Regions from separate parts of the Erwinia sp. AK-PDG3-5 genome, predicted to be linked through region 2. Evidence: predicted binding sites of a transcription regulator. Region 2 holds the regulator's gene; each other region holds the start of a gene.
The links. The regulator PhoB, encoded in region 2, activates phosphate uptake and scavenging genes when phosphate is short. The targets are predictions, from matches to a motif close to CTGTCATAAAACTGNCNNAT.

Region 1 (3,279 bases), 380 kb from region 2:
GCTGCATCGCCTGATGCTTCATCGGCAATTCGTTGAGGTTGTAGCAGGTCGCGCCCTGACCGGCATCAATGCCTGCCGCAGAGATAAAGGCTTTGTCGGGACACAGGCTGTCCATCACCGAGCCGTGGCCCAGCGGAGTGAAGATGGCGTTGTCAGCATGAAACTCACCGCCGTTGAGGATCACCTGACAGGCCGGTTTCTCTTTCAGCGCCAGGAAGGTGTTCATCGCGCAGCAGATGGCGGTAAACGCCAGCTCATTATCGATGGCATCGACAATCCACGGCATGGTGGTGCCGCAGTCAAAGAACACCGTATCACCCGGCTCAATCAGCGCCGCCGCCAGCTGGCCCAAACGCCGCTTTTTCTCGACGTTGTGCGCCTGCTGATCGGAGACAAAGTAGTGACCCTGATTGCTTTTTGGATCGCTGACAATGTAGCCCCCCAATAACACCACCACCGACGGCTGTTCGTTGAGATCGCGACGGATGGTCATCTCGGACACGCCCAGCAGTCGCGCCGCCTCTCTCAGGTGGATTTTATCGGTTCGCTTAAGCGCGGATGCCAGCTTATTTACGCGCTCGTCGCGGCGGGTTTCCATGGTCAGTCACTCCTGATAATACGGTTAATATCCCTCGCCGGCAGCGCTGCCGTTAACGATGGCGACGCCGGAGCTGGTGCCGATACGGCTGGCGCCCGCCTGGATCATGATGTCTGCCGTCTGTCGGTCGCGGACAGCGCCGGACGCTTTGACCGCCACATCAGGACCCACGGTATCATGCATCAGACGGACGTGCTCTTCGCGCGCGCCGCCGGTACTGAAACCGGTAGAGGTTTTGACAAAGGCAACCTTCAGTTCACGACAAATTTCACAGATTTGAATGATTTGCGCATCGCTAAGCAGGCAGGTTTCTAATATTACCTTCAATGGGATCGGGCCGCAAACCTCGCGCACTGCCTGAATATCGGCGCTGACGGCCTTAACCTCACCGCTTTGCAGCCAGCCGACGTTAATCACCATATCAATCTCCTGCGCACCGGCCGCAATGGCGGCTTTCGCTTCGAAGGCTTTGGCGCTGGTCAGGCCGGCACCCAGCGGAAAACCGATGACGGAACAGACCTTTACCTCACTTCCCGCCAGCTTCTCCGCCACTAACGGCACATAACCCGAATTGACGCACACCGCGTAAAAGTGGTGGGCGATGGCTTCGTCACACAGGGTGGCGATCTGTTGCACGGTGGCATTCGCCGCCAGCAGGGTGTGGTCGATGTAGCGGGCATAGTCCAGGTTTTGCACGGGAAGCTCCTCAGCAGATGGGGTGTGTTTGTTAAAATAATAACATTTTCATTCTGGCGTCAATCGCCAATTAACATCTCGCGACCGGGATTTGCAGGCTGAGACGGGTGTCACAAAAATAACATGAGATGATTGTTATTGTTATTTCTACAACATTTAATGATGAAAATTTACACGGGGAATACGTCATGGATATTGCCGTCATCGGCTCCAATATGGTCGATCTGATCACTTACACCAACAGCATGCCGAAAGCCGGTGAAACCTTAGAAGCGCCTGACTTTGCACTGGGTTGCGGCGGCAAAGGCGCCAACCAGGCCGTCGCGGCGGCGAAGCTGGGTGCCAGCGTGATGATGGTCAGCAAAGTGGGCGAAGACCTGTTTGCTGACAACACGGTGAAAAACTTGCAGCGGTTCGGCGTCGACGCACAGCACGTCACCGTCGCGGCGGGCACCTCCAGCGGCGTGGCACCGATTTTTGTCGATGACCAGTCGCAAAACCGCATCCTGATTATTAAAGGGGCCAACGCGCACCTGTCTCCGGCAGATATTGATGCCGCGGCGGACGATCTTAAGCGCTGTCGTCTGATGGTGTTGCAGCTGGAGATCCCGTTGCCGACGGTTTACTACGCCATCGACTTTGCGCGGCAGAACGGCATTCAGGTGATCCTCAATCCCGCGCCAGCGGTGGCCGGGCTGGACATTGATTACGCCTGCCAGTGCGACTTCTTTATGCCTAACGAAACCGAACTGGAGATCCTGACGGGCCTGCCGGTCAGCACTGAAGAGGAGGTGCTGCGCGCCGGGCAGATGCTATTGGGGCGCGGCCTGAAAAACCTGATTATCACCCTCGGCAGCCGCGGTTCGGTGTGGATGCAGGGGGATGCCGTCCACCGCATTAAGCCCACGCCGGTGAAGGCGATTGATACCAGTGGCGCAGGGGATGCCTTTATCGGCTGCTTTGCCCACTTTTTGATCCAGCATGGCGATATCGCGAAGGCAATGCAGTCTGCCTCCGACTATGCCGCCTGTAGCGTCACCGGACGGGGAACCCAGCTGTCGTACCCTGATGCCGATACCTTCCACCGTTTTCTCAACGATTAACTGAGGATTCGCTATGCAACCGACCATCGTCCAGCAGCCTGATGGCTATTTGAATAAGACGCCACTGTTTCAGTTTATTTTGCTCTCGTGCCTGTTCCCGTTGTGGGGCTGCGCCGCCAGCCTGAATGATATTTTGATCACCCAGTTCAAAAGCGTTTTCGCCCTCAGCGATTTCGCCAGCGCGCTGGTACAGAGCGCCTTTTACGGCGGCTACTTTTTAATTGCCATCCCGGCCTCGCTGGTGATCCGCAGCAGTAGCTACAAGATTGCAATCCTGCTGGGGCTGGCGCTGTATATCGCCGGTTGCGTGATGTTCTATCCTGCCTCGCATATGGCGACCTACACCATGTTCCTGGCAGCGATCTTCGCGATTGCTATCGGGCTGAGCTTCCTGGAAACGGCGGCGAATACCTACAGCTCGATGATCGGTCACCGCGATCACGCCACGCTGCGGCTGAACGTCAGCCAGACGTTTTACCCGATTGGCGCGCTGATGGGCATCGTGTTGGGCAAATACCTGGTGTTCCAGGATGGCGACAGCCTGCACAGCCAGATGGCCGGCATGAACCCGGAACAGCTGCACCAGTTCCGTCTGACCATGCTGGAGCACACGCTGGAACCTTACAAATACCTGGTGATGGTCCTGGTGGTGGTGATGGTGCTGTTCCTGCTGACCCGTTATCCGCACTGCAAACCGCAGAGCAATGAGAAAAAGCTGCCGAGCCTCGGTGAAACCTTTAGCTATCTGGCCAAAAACCGCCACTTTAAGCGCGGCATCATTGCGCAGTTCCTTTACGTGGGGATGCAGGTGGCGGTCTGGTCGTTCACCATTCGTCTGGCGCTGAACCTCGGTGCGGCCAACGAGCGTCATGCCTCTAACTT
Region 2 (3,279 bases):
TTGGTCACGCCGACGGTGGTCAGATGGCCGGTAGCAATAATCGGCAACGGTAAATCCAGCCTTTGCCGCTCGGCCTGCGCCGCCTGCCAGCAGCGATCGTAATGCTGGGTGATGGCGTCCAGCAGAGTCTGCTGCTTCTCATGGCCAGACTGACCGGCCTGGCTGACGGTAATATCACGCGGGCGAAGGAAGGGGATGGCGCACAGGACCGCGCCAGGTTCGCCGTTGCGCTTATTCAGGATCACCACCTGCTGGGCGATATCATCACTGGCCGCGGCGATCACCCGGGTATTGAGGCAGGCCAGCAGCTCACGCGATTCGTTCAGCGTGGCGACGGAATCATGATTGCCACCCAGCACCACCAGCTGACAGCCGGTTTTCTGGAGGTTGACCACGAAACGGTTATACAGCTCACGCGCATAGCTGGGCGGTGAACCGGTGTCGAAGATATCCCCCGCGATGATAATGGCATCCACCTGATGTTCCACCGCCTGAGCCAGCAGCCAGTCTGTAAAAGCCTGATGTTCCGGGGCGCGGCTTTTGGTGTAAAAAAATTGGCCCAGATGCCAGTCTGACGTGTGGATTATTCGCATGAGTTCCCTTTGAGGCGCAAGGCAGAGTCGACGATTATAAACAGCAACGCGTAAAACCCCAGTCTGAATGACTGGAACCTTCACAAAAGTGTTATAAAACGGCGGTCCGGGCCGTGCTTTTTTCATAAAACTGTCATAAAACTGACGCATAATGACGCCGCAAATCCAGTGACATTCCGTCACAGTAGCAGGAGCAATAATGGCTAAGCGTATTCTGGTAGTCGAAGATGAAGCCCCAATCCGTGAGATGTTGTGTTTCGTGCTGGAGCAAAATGACTATCAACCGATAGAAGCGGAAGATTATGACAGTGCGGTTAATTTGCTTATCGAACCCTGGCCTGATTTGATCCTGTTGGACTGGATGCTGCCTGGTGGATCAGGCATTCAGTTTATCAAGCATTTGAAGCGTGAAGCGATGACCCGCGACATTCCGGTGATGATGCTGACGGCGCGCGGTGAAGAAGAAGATCGCGTTCGCGGTCTGGAAGTCGGGGCTGACGACTATATTACCAAGCCGTTTTCGCCGAAAGAGTTGGTGGCGCGGATTAAAGCGGTGATGCGCAGGATCTCGCCAATGGCGGTGGAAGAAGTGATTGAGATGCAGGGACTGAGCCTGGATCCTTCGTCACATCGCGTGATGTCAGACACCCAGCCGCTGGAAATGGGGCCGACGGAATACAAGCTGCTGCATTTCTTTATGACCCATCCTGAGCGGGTTTACAGCCGTGAGCAGTTGCTTAATCACGTCTGGGGCACTAACGTGTACGTCGAAGATCGTACCGTTGACGTTCATATTCGCCGCTTGCGTAAAGCGCTGGAACTGACCGGGCACGATCGCATGGTGCAGACGGTTCGCGGAACAGGTTACCGTTTCTCTGCACGTTACTGATCGTTCGCACTGGAGTCTTCACCGTGTTGGAACGCCTCTCCTGGAAGAGATTGTTGCTGGAAGTGGTGCTCGCCTGCCTTCCGGCCCTGATTTTGGGGCTGCTGGTGGGCTACCTGCCCTGGCTGCTACTGGTATCGGTGTTAGCCGTTTTGGGCTGGCATTTCGCTAATTTACTTCGTTTATCCCACTGGCTGTGGATTGACCGCAGCATGACGCCACCGGCGGGGCGTGGCAGCTGGGAACCTCTCTTTTATGGCCTTTACCAGATGCAGGCGAGAAATCGTCGGCGTCGGCGTGAGCTGGGCCATCTTATCAAACGCTTTCGCAGTGGCGCCGAATCCTTACCTGATGCGGTGGTATTGACCACCGAAGAGGGCACCATTTTCTGGTGTAACGGCCTGGCGCAACAGATGCTGGGACTGCGCTGGCCGGAAGACAATGGTCAGAACATCCTTAACCTGCTGCGCTATCCCGAGTTTACGCGCTATGTGCGGCAGCGCGATTTTACCCGACCGTTAACGCTGGTGCTGAACAGCAATCGTCAGCTGGAATTCCGCGTAATGCCTTACTCGGAAGGGCAATGGCTGCTGGTGGCCCGCGATGTGACGCAGATGCATCAGCTTGAGGGTGCCCGCCGCAACTTCTTTGCTAACGTCAGCCATGAGCTACGTACGCCGTTAACGGTGCTGCAGGGCTATCTGGAGATGATGAACGATTCGGTGATGGAAGGCCCGCTGCGTGACAAGGCCCTGCACACCATGCAGGAGCAGACCCGCCGCATGGACGGACTGGTGAAACAGTTGCTGACCCTGTCGCGCATTGAAGCCGCACCGGCGCTGGATCTGCAGGAAAAGGTCGACGTGCCGATGATGCTGCGTCTGCTGCAGCGTGAAGCGGAAACCCTGAGCCAGGGCCGGCACGAGATTCACTTCAATATGGACGCGGATTTGCGGGTGTATGGCAATGATGAACAGCTGCGCAGCGCCATCTCAAACCTGGTGTACAACTCGATTAACCACACCCCGGCCGGCACGCGCATTGATATCAGCTGGCTGAGAACCCCACAGGGCGCGCAATTCAAGGTGAAGGATAACGGTCCGGGCATTGCGCAGGAGCATATTCCCCGACTGACCGAGCGCTTTTACCGCGTCGATAAGGCCCGCTCGCGGCAAACCGGCGGCAGCGGACTTGGCCTGGCGATCGTCAAGCATGCGCTCAGCCACCACAACACCCGGCTGGATATTACCAGCCAGCCCGGCAAAGAGACCTGTTTCAGCTTCTCCTTACCACCAAGGTTGATTGTCAGCAGCGAGTTGGCACAGAATGCGGTTCGATGATCGTAGCGGAACCCTGTGATGAAAAAGCTGTTTCTGATGCTGCTGGCCTGTTTCAGCCTGACCACCCAGGCACAAGAGGGGATGCTGGCCGGTAACCTGACCAGCGTTGGCTCGGATACTCTCGGCAGCTTAATGACGCTGTGGGGCGAGAGCTTCAACCGGCAGTTTCCGGGCGTGAATGTGCAGGTGCAGGCCGCCGGTTCCTCTACCGCACCCACCTCGCTGGCGGCCGGCGCGGCGCAGATTGGCGCAATGAGTCGCCCGATGCAGGCGGTTGAGCGCCAGCTGTTCGAGGACCGCTATGGCTATCCACCGCTGGCCGTGCCGGTGGCGATGGATGCGCTGGTGGTGGTGGTCAATCAGGACAACCCGATCAAGGGACTGAATACGCAGCAGCTTGATGCGATTTTTTCCGTTACCCGCCGCTGTGGCGCGCTCTCCGCGGTGCATCGCTGGGGCG
Region 3 (3,279 bases), 1.0 Mb from region 2:
ATACCGCGCCTTCCAGTGCGTAGTTCACTTCACCGCGTGGGCCACAGGCGATAGTGGTCAACAGGCCGTTGGTTGAGGTCACCGCTTCAGTACCGGTGTTCATCAACATAAAGCAGCCGGTGCCGTAGGTATTTTTTGCCATACCCGGTTGAACACACATCTGGCCGTACAGCGCCGCCTGCTGGTCACCGGCGATACCGGCGATTGGAATACGCGTACCGCCTTTACCACCGATGTTGGTCTGACCGTACACTTCAGAAGATGACTTCACTTCTGGCAGCATTTCACGCGGGATATCAAGGATATCCAGCATGCGCTGATCCCACTCCAGCTTGTGGATGTTAAACATCATGGTACGCGAGGCGTTGGTGTAATCGGTGATGTGTACCCGTCCCTGCGTCATTTTCCACACCAGCCAGGAGTCAACCGTACCAAACAGCAGCTCGCCACGTTTCGCACGATCGCGTGAGCCTTCCACGTGGTCGAGGATCCACTTCACCTTGGTACCGGAGAAGTAAGGGTTAATCACCAGGCCGGTAGTGTGCTGGATATACTCTTCCAGCCCTTCTTTTTTCAGTTTTGCACAGTAGTCAGCGGTGCGCGGATCCTGCCAGACGATAGCGTTGTAGATCGGCTTGCCGGTTTCTTTGTCCCAGACAATGGTGGTCTCACGCTGGTTGGTGATACCGATCGCGGCAATCTCGTCTGAACGAATATCGGCGTGCGCCAGCACTTCTACCAGCGTGGAGCTTTGGGAAGCCCAGATATCCATCGGGTCATGCTCAACCCAGCCGGGCTTAGGATAAATTTGCTGAAATTCGCGCTGGGAGACGGCAACGATGTTGGAGTCATGATCCAGGATCACGGCACGAGAGCTGGTCGTCCCCTGATCGAGCGCGACAATGTATTTTTTTTCTGTGGTCATAATTCATTCCTGATGGTGTAAAGGGTTAGCACTTACGCTTTACGCTGCTCAGCACGCGCTATCGTCTTCTCGTCTTTCTTTACTACAGCTGCGCCAGGCAGGTTACGGGCAATCAGATAGCGATAGCCAACTGCGCCCAGGCTGGCGCCCACAATCGGTCCAAAGATTGGCACGAGGAAATACGGGATATCACGGCCACCGGTAAAGGCGACGTTACCCCAACCCGCAAGCCAGGCAAAGAGTTTCGGTCCGAAATCACGCGCCGGGTTCAGTGCAAAGCCGGTCAGAGGACCCATTGAGCCACCGATTACCGCAATCAGCAGGCCAATCAGCAGCGGAGCCATCGGACCGCGAGGCAGGCCGTTACCGTCATCGGTCAGCGCCATAATCAGGCCCATCATCACTGCAGTGATCACCGCTTCAACCAGGAAGGCCTGACCAACGCCAATGTGCGGGTTTGGATAGGTGGAGAAAATCCCGGCCAGATCGAGGCTCTCAATACTGCCACGCACCATCTGATGCGATTGTTCGTAATCAAAGAACAGATTGTAGTAGAGACCGTAAACCAGGGCGGCGGAGCAGAAGGCACCGGCGATTTGTGCCAGAATGTACGGCACAACTTTACGGCGTTCGAAATTGGCGAAAAGACAGAGTGCAATGGTCACTGCAGGATTCAGATGCGCGCCGGAGATAGCGGCGCTGAGATAGATGGCCATCGCAACGGCAATCCCCCAGATGATACTGATTTCCCACTGACCAAAACTTGCACCAGCCAGTTTCAAGGCGGCGACACAGCCGGCACCAAAGAAGATAATGGTGGCGACACCAAGGAATTCGGCGATGCACTGCCCTTTGAGCGTGCTTGTTGCTGTCTGACTCATGATGACATTTCCTGAAGGCGAGGTTTAATGTTGTACTTCGTTTTTTTCTCACTCCCTGAGCCGCCCAAATCTTATGTAGGGCTGATGTAAATTTATCGTTAACGAGCATAAACGAGAAATAGCGAAATCAAAAGTTGTGTGCTGTGTCATAAAAATGAGCGTTTTCGCGTCTTTTTGCTTTCCTGAAACAACATTTCAATTTTCCATTTGATGATTTTTATCCCAAATCGTTAACATTAGCCCCGCAAATACTGCGGGTAATGTTGCAGATTCCAGGTCTATGCTGAAAATTGTTACAGTCTGCACCCTGTGCGGGTTCGCTACTGGACTTGGGGCGCGGGTCTACTTACAATCGGGGAAGCGTTGTTATCCGTGGAATCCCGGCTTATCCCCTCATGATCTGCGGCTGGCAACATCAACGCCTGGCGATTTGGAGAGGTCTTTTACAATGTCATTTGAAGTGTTCGAGAAACTGGAAGCGAAAGTACAACAGGCGATTGATACCATCACCCTGTTACAGATGGAAATTGAAGAGCTGAAAGAGCAGAACAACAACCTGAATCAGCAGGTTCAGCAGGCTGCAGGGAATAGCGAATCAGTGGTGCGTGAGAACCAGCACCTGAAAGAAGAGCAGCTTGTCTGGCAGGAGCGTTTGCGCGCCCTGTTGGGAAAAATGGAAGAAGTCTGATTTAACGGTCAGCAGAGAAACGGGTGCCAGTGGCACCCGTTTTTTTTATTCGATATCGAGCGGATCTTCGGAAAGGATAATGCCGGTGTTGTCGGCGTAAAGATGGTCGCCGGAGAAGAAAGTGACGCCACCGAAGTTGACGCGAATATCGCTCTCGCCAATGCCTTCACCCGCAGCACCGACCGGAATGGCAGCAATCGCCTGAATGCCAATATCCAGCTCTTCCAGATCGTCAACCTGACGAACGGAACCGTACACCACAATGCCTTCCCATTCGTTCTGCAGTGCCAGTCTGGCCAGCGCCGCATCAATCAGCGCACGACGCACCGAACCGCCGCCATCAACCAGCAGCACACGACCTCGCCCGTTTTCCTCCAGCAGATCGTACAACAGCCCGTTGTCCTCGAAACATTTTACCGTGATGATTTGCCCGCCAAACGACGTACGGCCACCGAAGTTTGAAAAGAGCGGTTCAACGACGTTCACATCTTCGTGATAGATGTCGCAGAGTTCAGAAGTATCATATTTCATAAGGGTTTCGTCTGTTTGCCACAGGAACCCTAAGTATATCGCTTTCTCGCCGCTGTTGGCAAAATCATCAATTGTTAAAAGTTGCGATGAGTCAAACACATCGCAGTTAATTGAGGACCAGCCCGAGTGAGAAAAGCAGGTTGAGCAACAAGGCGGATTTAACGGTTTTCGCCAGCATAGGGCGCATGGCGACGGCGGAAGGCTGCTGCGTAATGTAGCGGGCCTGTCTGAACAGCAACGGTGCGGATAGCAGG

Region 1: a site for PhoB is predicted at 1,402-1,421, ahead of rbsK (ribokinase). Genes of this name have one in related genera too.
Region 3: a site for PhoB is predicted at 1,950-1,969, ahead of AC1UKS_RS21625 (MIP/aquaporin family protein). Genes of this name have one in related genera too.

What each region holds. Positions count from the first base shown of each region.
Region 1 is NZ_CM165967.1:4,002,832-4,006,110, reverse strand. Features, by position in the region: gene deoR (DNA-binding transcriptional repressor DeoR) at 1-598, opposite strand, end outside; gene deoC (deoxyribose-phosphate aldolase) at 623-1,294, opposite strand; gene rbsK (ribokinase) at 1,483-2,397, shown strand; gene fucP (L-fucose:H+ symporter permease) at 2,411-3,279, shown strand, end outside.
Region 2 is NZ_CM165967.1:3,623,166-3,626,444, reverse strand. Features, by position in the region: gene sbcD (exonuclease subunit SbcD) at 1-593, opposite strand, end outside; gene phoB (phosphate response regulator transcription factor PhoB) at 793-1,482, shown strand; gene phoR (phosphate regulon sensor histidine kinase PhoR) at 1,506-2,819, shown strand; gene AC1UKS_RS16870 (PstS family phosphate ABC transporter substrate-binding protein) at 2,838-3,279, shown strand, end outside.
Region 3 is NZ_CM165967.1:4,630,710-4,633,988, reverse strand. Features, by position in the region: gene glpK (glycerol kinase GlpK) at 1-925, opposite strand, end outside; gene AC1UKS_RS21625 (MIP/aquaporin family protein) at 958-1,806, opposite strand; gene zapB (cell division protein ZapB) at 2,255-2,494, shown strand; gene rraA (ribonuclease E activity regulator RraA) at 2,540-3,025, opposite strand; gene AC1UKS_RS21610 (1,4-dihydroxy-2-naphthoate polyprenyltransferase) at 3,132-3,279, opposite strand, start outside.